Regions from separate parts of the Akkermansia sp. N21169 genome, predicted to be linked through region 3. Evidence: riboswitches for the same ligand, from Rfam matches in the RefSeq annotation. Region 3 holds a riboswitch; each other region holds the start of a gene.
What was found. Region 3 has a riboswitch for cobalamin ahead of QET40_RS06240 (ribonucleoside triphosphate reductase). Riboswitches for the same ligand answer to the same signal wherever they lie in the genome.
Positions count from the first base shown of each region.

Region 1: another riboswitch for cobalamin. It lies ahead of QET40_RS03685 (autotransporter outer membrane beta-barrel domain-containing protein); the one in region 3 lies ahead of QET40_RS06240 (ribonucleoside triphosphate reductase).
Region 2: another riboswitch for cobalamin. It lies ahead of QET40_RS06555 (TonB-dependent receptor); the one in region 3 lies ahead of QET40_RS06240 (ribonucleoside triphosphate reductase).
Region 4: another riboswitch for cobalamin. It lies ahead of QET40_RS11135 (sirohydrochlorin cobaltochelatase); the one in region 3 lies ahead of QET40_RS06240 (ribonucleoside triphosphate reductase).

Region 1 covers NZ_JARWNC010000032.1:44,095-48,662, forward strand. Annotated here, with positions in the region: gene QET40_RS03675 (carbohydrate porin) at 1-1,066, opposite strand, end outside; gene QET40_RS03680 (metal-dependent transcriptional regulator) at 1,493-1,879, shown strand; cobalamin riboswitch at 2,074-2,224, shown strand; gene QET40_RS03685 (autotransporter outer membrane beta-barrel domain-containing protein) at 2,258-4,568, shown strand, end outside.
Region 2 covers NZ_JARWNC010000038.1:7,267-11,834, forward strand. Annotated here, with positions in the region: gene QET40_RS06545 (hypothetical protein) at 1-633, shown strand, start outside; gene QET40_RS06550 (polysaccharide deacetylase family protein) at 720-2,150, shown strand; cobalamin riboswitch at 2,329-2,461, shown strand; gene QET40_RS06555 (TonB-dependent receptor) at 2,497-4,568, shown strand, end outside.
Region 3 covers NZ_JARWNC010000037.1:120,390-124,957, forward strand. Annotated here, with positions in the region: gene QET40_RS06230 (LamG domain-containing protein) at 1-678, shown strand, start outside; gene QET40_RS06235 (LamG-like jellyroll fold domain-containing protein) at 859-1,854, shown strand; cobalamin riboswitch at 2,071-2,197, shown strand; partial or broken gene QET40_RS06240 (ribonucleoside triphosphate reductase) at 2,428-4,568, shown strand, end outside.
Region 4 covers NZ_JARWNC010000041.1:116,797-121,364, reverse strand. Annotated here, with positions in the region: gene QET40_RS11145 (hypothetical protein) at 1-198, opposite strand, end outside; gene cobI (precorrin-2 C(20)-methyltransferase) at 195-899, opposite strand; gene QET40_RS11135 (sirohydrochlorin cobaltochelatase) at 906-1,817, opposite strand; cobalamin riboswitch at 2,051-2,252, opposite strand; gene QET40_RS11130 (alpha amylase C-terminal domain-containing protein) at 2,351-4,351, opposite strand; gene QET40_RS11125 (trypsin-like peptidase domain-containing protein) at 4,348-4,568, opposite strand, start outside.

The sequences.
Region 1 (4,568 bases), on a different contig from region 3:
TCATCACCTCCAACGGCTTCTTGAAAATCACCCCGGCCGAGGCCTGGACTTCCGCACCGCAGACATTGCCAACTTCCGCACTGCACCATCCGGCACGAGCAAATAGAGCAAAAGGGCTGTCACCGAGATCCTGTTCCAGGTTCAAAGCGACGCCTCCGTGATTCTCGCCATCCGCATGGAACATGAACGGTTGCAAACGGTAGGTTCCCGTTCCAATGCCTAAGGCCTTCTCATGCGTCCAGCCAATTTCACCAATCACATTGAAACAATCGCCCCGTGTATTGTGGAAGGGATTGCGTTGCGGTTCATTATCCATCATGTTGCCGCCAATTTGGACAAACCAATTCTCGTTAAACTGGTATTGCGTCACAAAACCGAAATTGGAATCCCCCAAAGGCAGCACCTGGTTATTCACGAAAGGCGCCCCGCCGAACTGTCCGAACGTACTGTTGGCATAGGTATTGGCGTCAAAGTAATTCGTTTGATTGACAATACCTCCCATAATGACGAGACGTCCATCCAGAAACCCTTGGGTGAGAAGAAGTTCGGGAATGTAAAAATACCCGTCCTCGAAAACGTCGCAATTGGCAGGACCACTTGCTCCCCACGAATCGTCAAGAGTCGTACGATGCGTGTGACGGTTCATAGCCACGGAACCGGAAAGCTCGCTCTTGATCCACGTGCCCTGGTGACGGTCGGAAGAAATTAATTGCAAACCGGCTTGTGCGTGCAACTTATACCAGCTCTGGGAAGATGCGGTTTCCGGTGCTGAATGCTGCCCCCGGGTATACAGAAATGCCTGCTCCAGCACAAATTGCAACCTAGCCTTCTCGTAGGCGCTCTTGTGCAAATCCGTCAATGCCCTGGTCAATGCATCATTGGGTATGGGCGTACTCTCATCGCCATATTCATCTCCGAACAAATCAATGTCATTCAGAATGGAGCCTTTGCCTTCGGTGGGGGCCTCCACTACCGGAGCGACGTCGGAAACGGCTGCCGATGCCAAGCCGACCATGCAAAGGCCGGAACAGGTCATCAGGGCGGGTATCAGGTAGCTAGTCTTCATAGTTCGTGCTGTTTCTTTGATAGTATTTGCCGCTTATGCTCCTCCTCCTCACGATCCACCCTTTGGATGGCTGACCCGGTTCCACCGCATCAGACCGAAAGCAGCAATTTCCCGGATTTCGCATGAGAAGGAGTCACGCAACACAGCAAAGTTAGCTTTGACTAACATTTAGTCAACTCTTTTCCTCGCCCCCCCTCTGAAACACCCTTGATCGCCCTTCTCTTTTCAAATACATAATACCATTATTATTAAATATTTATATGTAATCCATGCAGTAAAATTCTCCAGAAATAAAAATTAGTTCAATCTAATTTAAGACATTTGAAAGATCGGTTTCCATCGATATTCAGATGGATTTCAGAAGAAAAAATTGACTTCGAGTGTCTCGATCCCTAGTGTTGTTAGATAAACCTAACACTTGTTCTCATGCGCAAAAAAATCTCCACACTGGAACTGAGCAACAGCCTGGAAGACTATCTGGAAGCAATCCGCCACATTGAGCTGGAAAAAGGATGTGCCACGGTAGGAGATATATCCGACGCGTTGACCGTTACAAAACCTTCTGTTTCGCTTGCCATGAAACAACTAAAAGAACGGGGACTGGTGGCATACGAACAATACTGCCCCATCACGCTCACCCGGGAAGGCCGGAAACAAGCCGATCGCGTCATCTCTTGCCACAACATGGTGAAAGAATTTCTTATGAGCAAGATGGACATGGAAGAAGCGCGTGCGGATGAAGTTGCCTGTGGCATTGAGCATATCATGTCTCTGGAAGAAATTTCCCGGTTTCAATTCCTCTCCAGGAATTGACGGCAGCTGGATTGGAGGGCGTATTTGACATCCGCCAGATGAAGCCTGCGCATGGTTTAATCACAGGATATCACGGAAATTACCATTCTATTTCCCGGAAATAGTCCAGCATGATTCATATTCCCGCATATCACTCACAATCAGCAATATAATACATTCTCTACTTTAGGATTGTAACGGATGTCAAATCCGTTATCATGACATTCCTCTCTGGGAAGTCCGTCGCACGGACAGGGAATAGATGGGGAATCCGGTGTAAATCCGGAGCGGTACCGCCACTGTATGTGGGTTCCATGCCAAGGAATTCATGAAGCCAGATCGCCAGCCTGAGAGTTATTACTAACCGCCGGCGGGTTTTCCGGCAGTCTAGACCAAACCATGAATTATACTCCAGCGCTTCACTTGCTTGAAGCTCATCATGACGGGTTACCTTCCCTGAAAGGCAACGACGCATCTTCGTACCCATTCGGGAACGAACCGGCCTGCTCCTCCGGAATGCCCAGTCATTCCCGCCGCAGTGCCAGAACTATCCTCTGCGGACTAGCCCTGTCCCTTGCCGCTTCCGGCATGGTCGTGTCTGCCCATGCAGAAGATATCACCTCCCCGCTAGTAGTTGATGGAGCAGGAAATTATTCCTCTCCAATAACAGCTTACGGGTATACCCAACCCATCGGTACGATCAGTTCGACCATTTCGGCAACATCGTCCGCACATTATGCCTATGGGATCAGTGCCTCCAGTGCCATCAGTATTGATACCATCACGTCCAGTGCATCGATCAGTGCTTCAGTATCCGGGAACTACGCTTATGCCATCGCTACAACCTCGGGCGGGATCTCCATCCGGGATTCTATAGCCGGAGCCATCACCGCAAGCGTCAACAACGAAACTACCGGTGCCTCCGCGTACGGCTATGGAATTTACGCCAAATCCGGAGATATCGCCCTGGGAGGCATCCAGGCTAGCGGGAAAATCATCGTTGCCACCCCCCAACCGGAAAAGGCGGGCCGCCTCTACGGTATCTCCACCGAAAACGGCAGCATAGGTATTACCGGCTCCATCGACGGTACCGTCAAAGTGCTGGGCCATGGCACGACAGTTTACGGGCTGTGGGCTAAAACGGGAGATATCACCCTCGATTCCATCGGAAGTACGGGCAACATTGACGTCACGGGCAATTTCTCCTCATACGGCATGTATGCCAAAACCGGTTTAACTATCAAGAACGCCATTGCAGGAAATATCTCCGTCACATCGGAAACCGGCAATGTTGCCTATGCCTTGACGGCATTGAGCAATGACTCGACCATCCGCAGTAATCTTGTCATCGGATCCATCGCATCGACATCCAACATTTCCGTACAAACCGGGGGGTTTGAAGCCTGCGCTCTAAGCGCTTCCTATGGTTTCCTGGTCTTGGGGGACATCACCGTTGGCGATATGCCCGGTATCATTACCGTCAACAAACTGGGCAATATGGACGGCCATATTCATGTACAGTCCAAGAGCGAAGATATATCCAAGCGCCTTTCCGCCGTTGGTCTTGCCGCTCAATGGGGTATTATCACCGGAGACTTCGGGGAAGGCTCCAGTCTGACCGTTGAAAGTGCGGGAGCGGATGCTTTTGCCTTCTTCACGGGTAAAGACGGCGGATCCATGGCTGTCAATACTATCGCGACACTGGAAATTGGATCCGTCAATGGCAACATTTCTACATCGGCAGTCTCCGGCATCTCCGGAGCCATATATTCCGAAAGCAGCGTCACCATGGGAAATCTCGGAATCAACGGTTCCATCACGGCTTCCTCCTCGGACAAAGCCGCCGCATATGCCATATATTCCCATGGGCGCCTTACAACTGGGAAACTTGACGGGACCGTCCGGGCTACAACAGGAGGGGATTATTCCTTCGCAATTATGGGGCTTGGTATTACCACGGAAATTGGCGAACATGCCCAAATCTCCGCCACGGGAGCAGAGGGCTCCGACAAAGTTTATGCCTTGTTCAGCGGTTGTTACCAGCAAAATTTCGCTTCATCGGGCCAGATAATCGACGCAGCCAGCAGACAACTGAACATCTACAACCTGGCGGATATCCTGACACTCCACGCCGGTGCCCAAATTGACGGCATTGTCGAACTGGGAGGATCCGGCGACGGCCAGGATGCCATCAATCTCCTGGGAGGCACGACCGATTCCAAGGGTGTTTTCGACTACGACATCCGAACAACTATCAACATGGCTGAAAATCGTGGCGATACCGTTTCCTATGTTCGAATGGCTGTAGGAGCGGATCATACCCCCGCCCACTGGGAAATCACCGGACAAAGAGACTTGGTCAATGAACTGAACATTGGAGTCGGTTCCTCGCTGACCTCCTCCGATCTATCATTCCTGTGCGACGGAGCAAGTATCACCAACCAAGGAACCATCAACAGTACGGGAACAATCCACGTATCTGACGGACAAACATTTACAACAGGCAACCTGATCCTTTTCGGCAGTATCCTGACTCCCGTTTCCACCGGACTAAGCAGCAGCATCACCGTCACAGCCGATGCCGGAGCCGGATTGGGCACCACCATCGCAAATACGGGTGATACTACATGGTATATCAACGCCGAGCAGATTTTCGACGGTCAAAAAGCCTTATTCTCCCAGCTGATCAATGGGTTCAACCCAGACGATT
Region 2 (4,568 bases), on a different contig from region 3:
TTCGACGATGCCGGCTGGAAAGAATCCGGGGGAGGCGACGGTGAAATGATCGGGGTTTCCGGTACACATTTTATCGTCCGCTTAAATAGGACGGATCCGGATTTTCCTGTTAGTATTGAATTGAGAAAGAGAGCGACGATTCCGGATTTTTCCTACTTGAAGCCCATCCATATCATGACCCATTGGGTCATGCAGTTCTTGGGCAAAATCTATTGGCTGAACGAGGGACTGGCTTCCTACATGGAGGTGATGCCGGAAAAGGAAGGCATGTTCGATTACGAACATGACATCGCTTTGTCGGCCCGTTCCGTTCCGCGTACAATCCGCAAAAGCAGTCTGTCCCTTCCTTCCTTGGAGAAGATTTTGACTCAGGAAGGTGCCCCTCAAGGTTCCGAACGGGACTTGATGAGGATGAAAGCCGGTGTTTTGTTGGTTACCGTGTTCTTTATTCGCATGGATCGTGGCGGAGGAGAAATGAAAAATCTGCGTCGTTACCTCCAGCAGATCCAGCGCGATGGAAAGGGGAATCCGGTTGAGTTGCTTCTCGATGGCAGAACATGGGAGGAATTGGAAAATGAGATAGTCGACGCATGGCGTCCTCACCGCGTAATCCTGAAATTCGACAGCAAGTGATGCCGGTGTCCGAATGCCATTGGCAACGGTTGGCATGCACGCAATTAAGCATTGATCGCGGACAGGAGGCATAGTAGTTCATCCGTATGATACGAAGCGTTCGCGGATGGTTGTTGTCACTGGGTATGGTTTGTACTGTCCTGGCGGTCGATTCATGTCCGGGAGCTGTTTCTGAACCACCTCCTCTGGATCCCGGGGTTTTCATCGGTGTTCCGTCTCTTGCTCCGTCCCGGGGCGAGGGTAGAGGGGCAGCCGTTGTGCCGGCCTCGGAAAATATTCCGACTGCGGAACCCGTAGCGGAGGAGAATATCCCGACTGCGGTGCCGGTATCCCCCGAGGAGCTGGCTCCAGCCAATACTCAGGCCGTCCAAGTGCCCGTTATACCCAAGGCATCCCAAATCCCGGTGGATCAGAACAAGACTCAGGTTGCCATCCTGTGCTATCATGATTTTAGCGAGGAAAAACCTGTGACGGAGATGCGTATTCGTACCTCTGTTTTCCGTCGTCAGATGCAGGCATTGAAGGATGCAGGCATGCCCGTTATTACCCTGAAAGAATTCAGGGAATGGAAGAATGGCGACCGTCGCCTTCCGGAGTATTGTGTGATGATCACGGTCGACGATGGCTGGAAAAGCCTCTATACGGACGCCTTTCCGGTGTTGAAGGAAATGGAATTTCCGTTCACGGTGTTTCCCTATACCAATTATTTGACTGGCCGGGGGGCGTCGTTGAGTATTGAACAGGTTAAGGAAATGGTGCGTGCCGGGGCTACTCTCGGAAGCCATTCCACAAGCCATCTCTACCCCTCGGCATGGAAGCGAGTCCAGCGTAAGGGGCAGGAAGCCTATTCCACTCTGATCGACCGGGAAATCGGCAAGTCTCGGGAGTGGCTGCAGGCCAATTTTAATGTACCGATTGAATTCTACTGTTATCCCGGAGGGTATCATACGCCGGAAATGATCGAAAAACTGCCGACATACGGTTACGTGGGCGCTGTGACAGTCGTCCAGAGGAAGACCTTGCATGAAACGGACAATTGGCAGATTCCCCGTTACGTCGTATTTGGCAACAATCCGAGGATTTTTGCCAATGCCGTGACGTTCCATCCTTTGGGAGAATCGGGGGCTTCGGGGGTATCCGATTCCGGGGCAGGAAGCATATCGGTTGCCTCCATGTCTTCCTCATTGCTTCCTCCTCCTATGCAAACTGTTCAGCCTACTGCCAATGCCGTGATTGCGGATCTAGCTCCCGTCATATCGATTGATTTGAGTAATGAACGGGATGTAAATCCGGACTCTATTGTGATGATGATCAATGGATTGGGTAAAGTTCCCGCTTCCTATGATCCCGTCCGGAAAATGTATTCCTGGAAAGCGAACCGTCCGTTCCGTGTCGATACCGTGACCGTGTTCGTATCCTGGAAAACCTTCTCTTCTTCCCAGCCGCAGAGTGTCCGGTGGCAATTCGGTGTGTCGGAACCCAAGTCTCATTATGTGCCGGCAAATGTTGTAAAGTAACACTCTCTTCAATTTTCAATTTGGTGTTGACCTTAGGAATAAAATTGTGTTGATTGCGGGCATGGATTCGCCATAGAGCGGATCACAGACTTCTATGTTCAATTTTCAATTTGGTGTTGACCTTAGGAATAAAATTGTGTTGATTGCGGGCATGGATTCGCCATAGAGCGGATCACAGACTTCTATGGAAGCCCGTGGCACGGGCAGGCAATAGATGGGGAATACCGGTGAAAATCCGGAGCTGTACCGCAACTGTAAACGGAAGCATGCTTCCGTAAGCCAGAAAACCAGCCATGGGAGTTGTCCTATTTGACCGGCGAAGTACCGGTTTTAAGGCGTTACAACTATGATATGCTATAGAAAAGCACTCGAAATGGGTGCTATTGCTGTCGGTCTGGCCCTTGTGGCTTCAGGCCAAGTCTCTCTCGGAGCGAATGCTGACAATCAGTCGGCAACCCAGCCAGCCGGTGCTCAGGAGCAGAAAACTGTACCTGCCCAGACTGTCGCTGTCTTACCGGAAATGACTGTTTCCTCCCATTATGTAGGAGTGCCATACACGTCTTCCGGCGTCTCTGTGAGTATTATTGATCCGAAGGCTTTCGAAGAACGCGGGATTGAAACTCTTTCCGGCGCCCTTGCCCGTACTCCTGGCGTGTATATGCTGGAAGACGGTAGTATCGGCCAGCGCGGCTCCATGGGATACATGACTGTTCGCGGCGTTAATTTGGCTGGCGGTACATCTTTGATGATCGACGGCATGCGCGTATCCGATGTGCGTAATGCCATGTCGTACGACAGTCTTGGTTCCGGCCCGGGACAACTTTATGGCCAGGGTAGCCTCTTTGACTTGGGTGGCGCGGAACTTGTCAAAGGACCTCAAGGGGCCGTCTACGGCAACAACTCGTATGCCGGCGTTTTGGCTCTTTCTACACCGGAAGGATCGGGCAAACCCTCCCTTTCCATTTTCAACGAGGCTGGTTCTTTTGGTTCCTATACGGGAACGGTGACGTCTCAGGGCAAAATCAAAAAACTGGGCTATTTTGTAGGAGTCGGTTTTGAAACGACCGAAAACGATCTTCATTATTTGGGGGCTTCCGGTCCTTATGCCTACCCCAATCCGGGACAAGCCAATAATTACGGTGATTTTCGCCAATGGCAGGAAGCTCTGCGCCTGACCTATGATATTAACAAGGACAACAAGTTGAGCTTGACCTACCGCCGGATGGATTCGCAATTGGACAATCCGAGTTTAGTCTATGGAGCAACAGGTTCGACTGTTGAGCGCGACCGTTTCGATATGCGCAGCAACTTGTTGACTGCAACGTTGGATTCCAACATCAACAAGATCTGGTCGACTACCTTCATGATGGGGTACTATGACCGTCATTTTAAGGATAACCTGATCGACGGAAACTCCTGGACGGATCACAGCAAGTTTCAGATGGAATGGCGTAATGCATTGACGTGGAATAGGGAATGGAAAACAATCCTTGGCATGGCCTGGGATCGTACGGATTACAGCTGTTTGAATAATTACGTCGATATCGACGAAATGGAGAGCAATCTCGCCTGGTTTGCCGAACAGATGTGGTCTCCGACCCGTTATCTGGATTTCAGTGCCGTCGGCCGTTTGGAACACAGCACCATCTGGAACAACAATGCTACATGGCGTTTTGCCGGATCATGGAAAGTAAACGGCCGTGAAGATTCTCCGACTCGAATTTTCGGTTCCGTTGGTTCCGGTTTCCGCGCTCCTTCCGAATGGGAACGCTACGCGAATTGCAATATAGGAGGCTGGCCGTATATCGGCAACCCTGATTTGAAAATTTCCCGTTCCCTTGGCGGCGATCTGGGCATTGAACAGCGTCTCGTCAAGAACCATTACCTGACGGTTACCGGTTTCTGGACGCGTATTAATGACATGATCAATTCCAAAACGGGTTATACGACTCCCGGCGACTATTCTACCGGCTTCTCCACATGGGAAAATACAAGTCATGGCACGATGACTGGGGTGGAAACTTCCCTGCGCGGGGAATTCAGCTGCGCCTGGAAACCCGGCTACACCCTTGGCTACACCTACGTGATGCCCAAGGATAATGATGGCAAACAGCTTCTCGGGACGGCTCGCAATACGGTCAGCGGTGAAATCCATGTTTCACCTCTGGAACGCCTGACTACCGGTCTTGGTATTTTGTCCGCCAGCAACCGTTGCGATACATCGACATCGGGCGGCAAGTATCTGGATGATTATGTAACGCTACGTTGGTTTGTCCGTTATAAAGTGACGGACAACATGACTCTGCATTTCCGTGTGGAAAACCTTCTCAACGAGAAATACATCGTGACGAACGACTACAACTTCGGTGCCTTGCAGGCCCGTGGAATCGGGGTGTTCGGCGGTGTTACCCTTGAGTT
Region 3 (4,568 bases):
TTGGCTCTCTACATCAATGGAAAGCATATGGGTAATGCCCAATTGCCTCCACAAGCCGACATCAAACCCGGAAAAGACGAGTGGTTCCGGGAATTTTCTCCCAATTTTCATTTCCGAAATTCCAACCATAACATTGATGCAAACGTCGCATTCATTGCCAATAACGGACTGGATGATATGGCAACATGGAATCGAAGCCTGACAGAAAAAGAAATAGCGTCAATCAATGCTCGGAAAGGACAAAGTATCAAATATCTGTTGGAATACTCGAATAATACCATGCCTTTTTTTGATCAATTCGAAAATTTGTACTCTATAGAAATGAGTAAACTGGAAAACAAGTATGTTGCCTCCTTAAAAAAACTCCAGCAGAATTATGTAAAAAATAAGGATTTCGCATCAGTTTCCCTCATCCAGAAAATACTCAAAGAACCAAATGTTCCTCCTCAAATAGATGAACTTCCAAAAAACATATTACATTTTGTCAAAGAATATACTAATCAGAAACATCAAATTAAAGAACAGATTAAGCATTCATATTTGAAAAAACTTCAACAGATTCAAGCCCAATGTGCTAAAAAACAACAATTGGAAAAAATTATCGAAATTCAAAAAGCAATCAAATTCGTCAATCAAACATCCCCTTCCGAACTCTTTACGGATACGAACGAGGAATAAGAATTTTCTTAAGGCAAGTTAAAATATGAACACATGTTTAATCCTATGATTGATTTAGCGAAACGATTTTTCATCATCTTTATTTTACTCTTTGCCATAGCGATATCCGATGCTGCGGTAACCGTTTATTCATGGAAATACACACCGGAAGGAGCACACATTAACGCAACTGGATGGGATATGACCTTCACATACAAACCCGGTGACGATTATGCTAGTTTTGGCGCCGGCACTATACCGTTTCATACAAAATTGACCGACTTCCCCGCTAATTTTACTGTCAGCTTCGACGTAAAAAGCCTCTCCTGTGCCAACTCGAATGGGAAAACGCTTCTGAGCTTGTATTCCAATAATAATTACTACAGTTCCGATACTCATTCTCTCCAATTGCAATTCAACGACCAAGGGAAACTTTATTTCTACAATATGATCAATGGCGCCGTGTCCTTTGGAGGAGAAGAAACCGGAAATGTCAAATTCATCGATACTGGTTTGACCAGTCAGGATCTTCAGTCGGACAAATGGATCAAATTCTGCATCGTTTCCGATTTGTCCGCACATACTCTTTCCATCTACGTCAACGGTTCCATGGCTGGTTCCATCACAAACTGGAACCCGAAACATCCGGCCCTTACTGGCGCCCAGTTCGGTCAAGCATTCGGAAAAGTCCATACCATGAGCGGCACGATAAAAATCAACAACGTCAATTTCTACAACGATGCCGTTCCGCCAGGTTCTCTCTTCGCCGACATGCCGCTCATGCCGGAGTTCTCAAAAATGTTCCATTCGCGCAGTGACATCCTGAGAAACAAATACATCGCTTCTCTCCAGAAAATTCAGCAAAAGTACGTCAAGAAACAGGACTTCGCCACCGTTACACTGATCCAGAATATCGTCAAATCTCCTGATTCTCCGGTCAAGGAAGAAAAGCTTCCCCGGGAAGTTCTCCGCCTTGCCACGGCCTACACAATTCAGAAAGAGCAACAGGGAGAACAAATCAAGAAGGCTTATTTGAAAACAATTCTCCAGCAACAAGCCCAATATGCTCAGAAGAAGCAATTCGACAAAACCGTCGAAATCCAAAAAATAATAAAAACAATTGAGGACACGGAGCCTTCCCTTCTCTTTTTCAAGACGCCATCGAAAGAGGACTCTGCTGTACCGAACAAGCGTTGACCCATTTGAAGTGAATTTTCATCCCTATCCTACGCCCGAATTATCCGGTTGTTCATACTTCGATAAAACCGCCAAATGCGCCTCACACAATTCAAGTCAGGTTTTCTCTATAAACTACAATATATTGTATGCATGATAATATTTACATACAAAATGAGAAAATTCTCTTGCATCCTCGCGCTTGATTGATGTAGAAACCGCTCCAGCACAGGTAACGGAAGACGGTGAAAATCCGTCGCGGACGCGCCGCTGTAACCGGTTGATCCCGGAGTGGACACTGCTCCCGAGAGGAAGTGGGAAGTTCATCCCGAAAAACATGGTCAAGAACCGGAAGCCAGAAGACGACCTGGGCAACCATAGTATCACCATCTCGCGAAAGGATGCGCGTACGAATCGGAATTCCGGCAACCGGTCGGCAAAGGCAATCTGAATGGATCCTCCAAGCTATCCCCACCTCCGCAATTCTTTTTTGTATTTGTTTTCTTTTGTACCCGCCCCATCCCCTTCCCGGGGATGTCGTGTGTACATGCCGCGCGATGCGTCTCTTACGCCACCTTCAAATATCTGCGCCGCATGGTCTCCACAATCATCAAAAGAAACGGTAAATCCGAGAGCTTCCAAGGATACAAGATCGAGGAAGCAATCCGGAAAGCCTTCCACAGTTCCGGGACAAAATATGACGATTTCGTCTATGTCCGAGTCCTCGCATCGCTGGGTTCCCGTGAATCCGTGACCGTAGAAGAAGTCCAGGATCTGATCGAACGAACCTTGTTCAAGTGCGGATGTTTCGAGACGGCTCGTTCTTTTATCACCTACCGTTTCCTGCACAAGATGCAGCGAGAACAAATAGGAGGCATTTACCACGGCAATACTTATGTCGATTGCAAACAAACCGTTGAAGAATACATCGGACGGACGGACTGGCGCATCGCGGCCAACTCCAACACGACCTATTCCAATGCCGGCCTGATCAACAATACCGCCGGCAAGGTCATTGCCAATTACTGGCTCGACCAAGTGTACTCGGAAGAGGAAGGAGCAGCCCATCGCAACGGTGACTACCATATCCACGATCTGGATTGTTTGACAGGCTATTGTGCCGGCTGGAGCCTGCGGAATCTTCTCAACGAAGGGTTCAACGGCGTCCGTTCACGAGTGAACAGCCGCCCCCCGAAACATCTGAAGGAAGCTCTCGGACAAATGGCAAACTTCCTGGGAATCCTCCAAAGCGAATGGGCGGGAGCCCAGGCTTTCAGCTCCTTCGATACCTTCCTGGCTCCCTATGTCTTCAAAGATCAACCCTCGTTCCAGGTCTTGAAAAAAGCCATACGGGGATTCGTTTACAACCTGAACGTGCCATCTCGCTGGGGACAGTCTCCCTTCACCAATGTAACCATCGACTGGACGGTACCCCGTGACTTGCGCGAACAAGTCCCCTTCAGCGGAGGTAAACACCTGCTTGAAGGAATCAACGATCCCCGGCTTGACGCTCTTGCCCGGGAACGAGGGGCTGAATCTCCGGAGAAGATGACGTTCAAACATTTCCAGCCTGAAATGGACCTGATTAACAAAGCTTTCTACGAAGTCCTCACGGAAGGGGACAGCACCGGACAACCGTTCACCTTTCCCATCCCTACCGTCAACATCACGGAAGATTTCGACTGGGACAACCCCAATGTCCCCCTACTCTTCGAAAATGCCGCCAAGATAGGTTCTTCCTATTTCCAGAACTTCATCGGCAGTCAATATACCCGTGACGAAAACGGCAATAAAATTCCCGATGAACGCGCCTACAAACCCGATGCCGTAAGATCCATGTGCTGCCGCCTGCAGCTCGACCTGAGAGAACTGCTCAAGCGCGGAGGAGGCCTGTTCGGCTCTGCGGAAATGACGGGCTCCATCGGCGTCGTCACTATCAACCTGGCCCGCCTCGGCTACCTCTACAAGCAAAACAGGGAAAACCTCTTCAAACACCTTTCCCGGCTCATGGAACTGGCCAAATCCACTCTGGAAAAAAAACGCACATTCATTCAGGAACTCTATGACCGCGGACTCTATCCCTATACCCGGCGCTATCTGCCCGGATTCCGCAACCATTTCTCCACCATCGGCGTCAACGGAATGAATGAACTCCTGAGGAATTTCTCCAACGATACCATGGACATCAGCACCGGCCAAGGCATTGCCATGGCCCGGGAAATCCTGGAATTCATGCGGGATAAAATACGCCTCTTCCAAGAGGAAACCGGCAACCTCTACAACCTGGAAGCAACCCCGGCCGAAGGCACCACGCACCGCTTCGCCCGCGAAGATGCCAAGCGCTATCCGGATATTATCCAGCAAGGCCCCGTCGGGAAACGGTACTACTCGAACAGTTCCCAACTTCCCGCCAATTTCACGTCCGACCTCTTCCAGGCCCTCACCCTCCAGGATGACCTCCAATGCTGCTACACGGGAGGCACCGTCTTTCATATGTACATGAATGAAGGAATCAGCTCCCCCGAAGCCTGCCGAGACCTCGTTCGCAAAGTACTCACCAACTTCCGCCTCCCCTACCTGACGGTTACCCCCCTCTTCTCGGTATGCTCCCGCCACGGATACCTGCAAGGGGAACACGAATACTGCCCCTACTGCGACGAAGAAATCCTGGCCAGGCATGCATCGGACACTGCCGATACCTTGGACTGAATCCCTCCTCCGATCCAATTCCCCCT
Region 4 (4,568 bases), on a different contig from region 3:
TCCATGCCTTTTGGGGGTGACGTTGGGAGAATCCGCTGTGGATGCTGCGGCAGGCGAAGGCATGTCCATTTCATCTCCCCTCATGTTGTTGCCGGGCGGCATCGTCTGGATCAGAATCAGCGAAGAAGCCAGTGCCAGCACGAGCCAGAACCACTGCCACGGACGTTTCCAGGGGGGTAGATGAGAGGCTTTTTTCATGCCTTTTTCACCATCATCAGGGAGAGGTATTCTTCGGGACGTTCCAGGATTTCTTCACCATTGTGGGAGATGAATTGTCCGGGCATGCCAAGGCGTTCGCCATAGACGATCCGGGTGCCGGGTTCATTGAGTACCCTGCGGATGAGAGCATTGCGGCTCCGGTAGGTTTTCATCAGCACCGTGGTTGAATTGGGCGGGAAGTCGAGCTGATCGACCATTTCCGCACGGAATGCCGGGATGACGCGCAGGCTTTCACCATTCTCCACAAGCACCGTTTGGGAGAGTGAAGAGAGCGTGCAATACGAGGTAATGCCCGGTACGACCTCCGTCTTCAATCCGGGCATTTGTGTCTGCAACAACTTGAGGATATATCCGAATGTGCTGTAGGTCATGGCGTCGCCCAGCGTGGCAAAGGCACAGTTTTTGCCTTCCTCCAGCTGTTGGGCAATAATCATGGCGTTGGCAGCGATGTGAAGCTCGCGATCCGTCTTGTCGCGCGACATGGAGAAGAGCAGGGGGACGATGGTGCCCTTGATGGCTCCCAGCGATTCGACAACGGAGGACGAAATGCTGGTTTCCGTGTTGGGCCCCGTTACTGTGAAGATGATGTCTACTTCCGCGAGAACCCTTGCGGCGCGAAGCGTCAGGTACTCTGGGTTTCCGGGGCCGATGCCCACGCCGTAAAATGTGCCGAGTTGCATAGATGTTTATTCTTTCATTCCTTTTTTGACGACCAGGATGTTGTCCGTCGTTTCGCGGGCGTGGCGCAGGAAGACATTACGGATGCCTTGCAGTTCGCCCAGTCCCTTGAGGTTCAATTTGACTTCGAAGCCCTCCTTCTTCAGGACGCTTGCCCAGGAGTCTTCTTCGTCTCCGGCGAGGTCATTCGTGGCGTGGTCGCCAGCAACGATCATGAAAGGTGCCAGCCATACGGTTTTGAGCCCCTGTTTCTGGAGCTTCTTCAGTTCGGCAAGGATGGAATCGAACCCCGTTGTTCCTTCGACTGTGGCCAGGAATGCCTTGGGATCCTTCCGGTGAAGCTCGGTTTGCACGGCAGCGAACACGAGGTCGGCGCGGCCTTCCTTCTGACCGTGCCCCATCAGAACAATGGCTTCGTCTGCCTTGCGTTCCTGAGGGAACTCCGTGAGGATGGCGGTGACCACTTCCTGCATATCGCGGTTGCTTTCCAGCAGGGGGCGACCGATCAAAACTTTTTCAAATGCCCCGGGATTGTGCTCCAGATAACGCTGAATCGTGCGTTCCATTTGGGAGAATTCTTCTCCGGCTGCCATGTGGAGCGACTGGACGCAGAGGGTTTTGACGCCTTTGTCCGAGAGCATTTTAAGGCTTTCCTGGATAGACGGAACAGGGCGGCCTTCTTTGGCGATCTTGTGGCGGATGATGTCGGAGGTGTAAGCCCAGGATGTTTTATCTGCCGGGAAACAGGTTGTGAGTGTTTTCTCCGTACTGGTGTAGGACGTCAAAGCTTTTTGATGGCTTGTTCCGAAGGCGACGATGAGGAGACCGTCCCGGTCGATTGGAGTCTGGGCGGGGAGCATGGAAGTACCAAGGCTGGCGGTGGCGAGGATGCAAAGGGTTTTGAAGAAGCGGAGGATCATGGTAAAATGGGATTCAAAGAACGGGTGTTTTACGAATAAAGAAATCAGACAAGGCAACCCCTCAATCATGAGGTGAAGACCCAGCAAAAAAATGTCGGTTGCAAAAGCCCTTAACCAACAACGGCAAGGTTCGTCAGCGATGGCGGTAGAGTCTGTGCCCAGGGTGACGGCGACAGGGCGAAACAAGGAGGTAAGCCCTTCTTCAGAAGAGTGTTTGGATCAATCATGCGTTGAATAGTCTATGTGGTCATAACGGATATTCGGACTCCGGGCTTCATTTCTTCTCTTCGCCTTCACCCCTTGCGGGACTGGCTTAAGCGTGTGACCGCCTTGAAGAGTCGTAACCCGATACCGCAGCGCGACTGTTTCCGGTTCTCACGGAATTCCCCGTTGCTTGGCGAAAGTGATAGAGAAATCATGCCTCCAAGTCAACTGTGTTGGATGGTATTTTCTTCTTTACAGGAAAAACAAAGCCGTCTCAAATGATGAAAACCATTTGAGACGGTTGGTGATGATTCGGAGCAAAGATGTTTTTACCTTCCCGTTCGCTGGAGGACGATGGCGGTGCGCGGAAGGAGGTAGAGAGAGAGCTTACCGTTGGCGGTGAAGTGGTGGATGGCGTTATCCTGACGCCCGAATCCGCCAAAGCGGAGATCATCGGTGTCAAGGATGATGCGCCATTCTCCTTCTTCATCAACGGGCAGGAGATAGTCGGGCAGGGCCTTGTCGCCGGACCAGTTGAAGATGAAGATCAATTTGCCCCGGCGGAAGGCGAGCACTTGGTTGGTTTCGTCGATGTTGAGAGGGTAGGCGTTGGAAACGGTCAGCAGGCGACTCTGTTCCGCCATATGCACCATGGCTTTATCGAATTCCCGGAGGAAGTCGAATTTCAGAGAGGGATTGTCGACAAGCGTCCATTGGCGGCGGCAGTATTGGTAGGACCAGTTGTTGCCTTCCCGAGGGAAGTCGATCCATTCCGGGTGGCCGAATTCATTGCCCATGAAGGTGAGCCAGCCTTCACCGCCGGCGGCGAGGGAAACGAGGCGGATCATTTTGTGCAGGGCGATGCCGCGGTCGACGACGATGCTTTTCTGATCTTTGCTCATGGACCAGTACATGTCGGCATCCATGAGGCGGAAGGCAAGGGTCTTGTCGCCGACAAGGGCCTGGTCATGGCTTTCGCAGTAGGCGATATGAGGTTCGCCATGGCGGCGGTTGGAGAGGGTGTACCACATATCGCCCATGCGCCACTCTTCATCCTTCTTTTCTTTGATGAGTTTGATCCAGTAGTCGGGGATGCCCATGGCGAGGCGATGGGTGAAGCCGATGCCTCCTTCGTCGATGGGGCGGCAGAGTCCGGGCATGCCGGACATGTCTTCCGCGATGACGATTGCTCCCGGCTTGACGGACTGGATGAGGGTGTTGGCGAGTTGAAGGTAGGCTACGGCATCGTGGTCGACGGAGGGGCCGAAGTAGGCTCCTAGGTTGTCGAATGGTTCATGTCCTCGGTGGAAGTAGAGCATGGAGGTGATTCCGTCGAAACGGAATCCGTCGAAGTGGAATTCATCCAGCCACCACCGTGCATTGGAGAGGAGGAACTGAATGACTTCGTTGCGTCCGTAATCGAAACAGCACGAGTCCCAGTCAGGGTGGTGTCCGCGTTGACCGGAGAGGAAATATTGTCCGCCGGAACCGTCGAAGTTGCTGAGCCCTTCGGCCTCATTCTTGACGGCGTGGGAGTGAACAATGTCGAGGAGGACGGCAATGCCAAGGCCGTGTGCCTTGTCGATGAGGTACTTGAGATCGTCCGGTGTACCGAATCTGGAAGAAGGTGCGAAAAAGGAGGAGACATGGTAGCCGAAGGAACCGTAATACGGGTGTTCCTGGATAGCCATCAGCTGGATGGTGTTATACCCGCCGTCGGAGATGCGCGGAAGGACATGGTCGGCAAATTCACGGTAGCTGTGGATGCGTTCTTCTTCCCCCGACATGCCGACATGGGCCTCATAGATTATGGGTGTGTCGATGCGCGAGGGGTCGAACTGGGGAGTTTGCCAGTCGTATGGTGTTGACGGATCCCATATCTGGCCGGAAAAGTCATAGGTATCCGGGTTTTGAACGGCTCTATGGATCCACGCGGGGATACGGTCCTTGTTCTCTCCGTCGGCTCCGATGACATGGACTTTGACTCTCTGTTCGTGGATCAGGGAATCGGAGGGCAGGCGGATTTCCCAGACACCGCGGTTGTTGCGTGTCATCGGGTGGGAAGTGCGGTTCCAGCCGTTGAAGTCACCGATGAGATAAAGTTCCCTCGCACCGGGAGCCCATTCGCGATAAATCCATTCTCCGGTCTCAGGATCGCGGTTGAATCCGTAATACCTGTATGCGTTGGCACATTCCTCCAGAGTGCCGAAATGTTCCCTGATCCCTTTGAGGCGGAAGTCGAACATGCGTTGTCTGTCCTTGATTTGGCGGGTGAAGGGTGCCAGCCAGCCATCGGCCATGACGAGTCCGGGAATTGGAGGTCTTCTCATTGTTTCAGTGTAGGGAGTGGAGATGGATTTGTCGATGAACTTATCCCGTCCGATGGGGAATTTGATGGAGTTTTTGCCTGTTGCTTCATGCGCCGGTATGTTGCCAGAACGAGGCGGATGGGGAGGGCGAAGGTTTCCGCCCGGTTGGCACGGGCGATGTTGAGACCGATGATATTGCCGTCGAGGTCCATCAGAGGGCCTCCTGCCATGGAGGGTT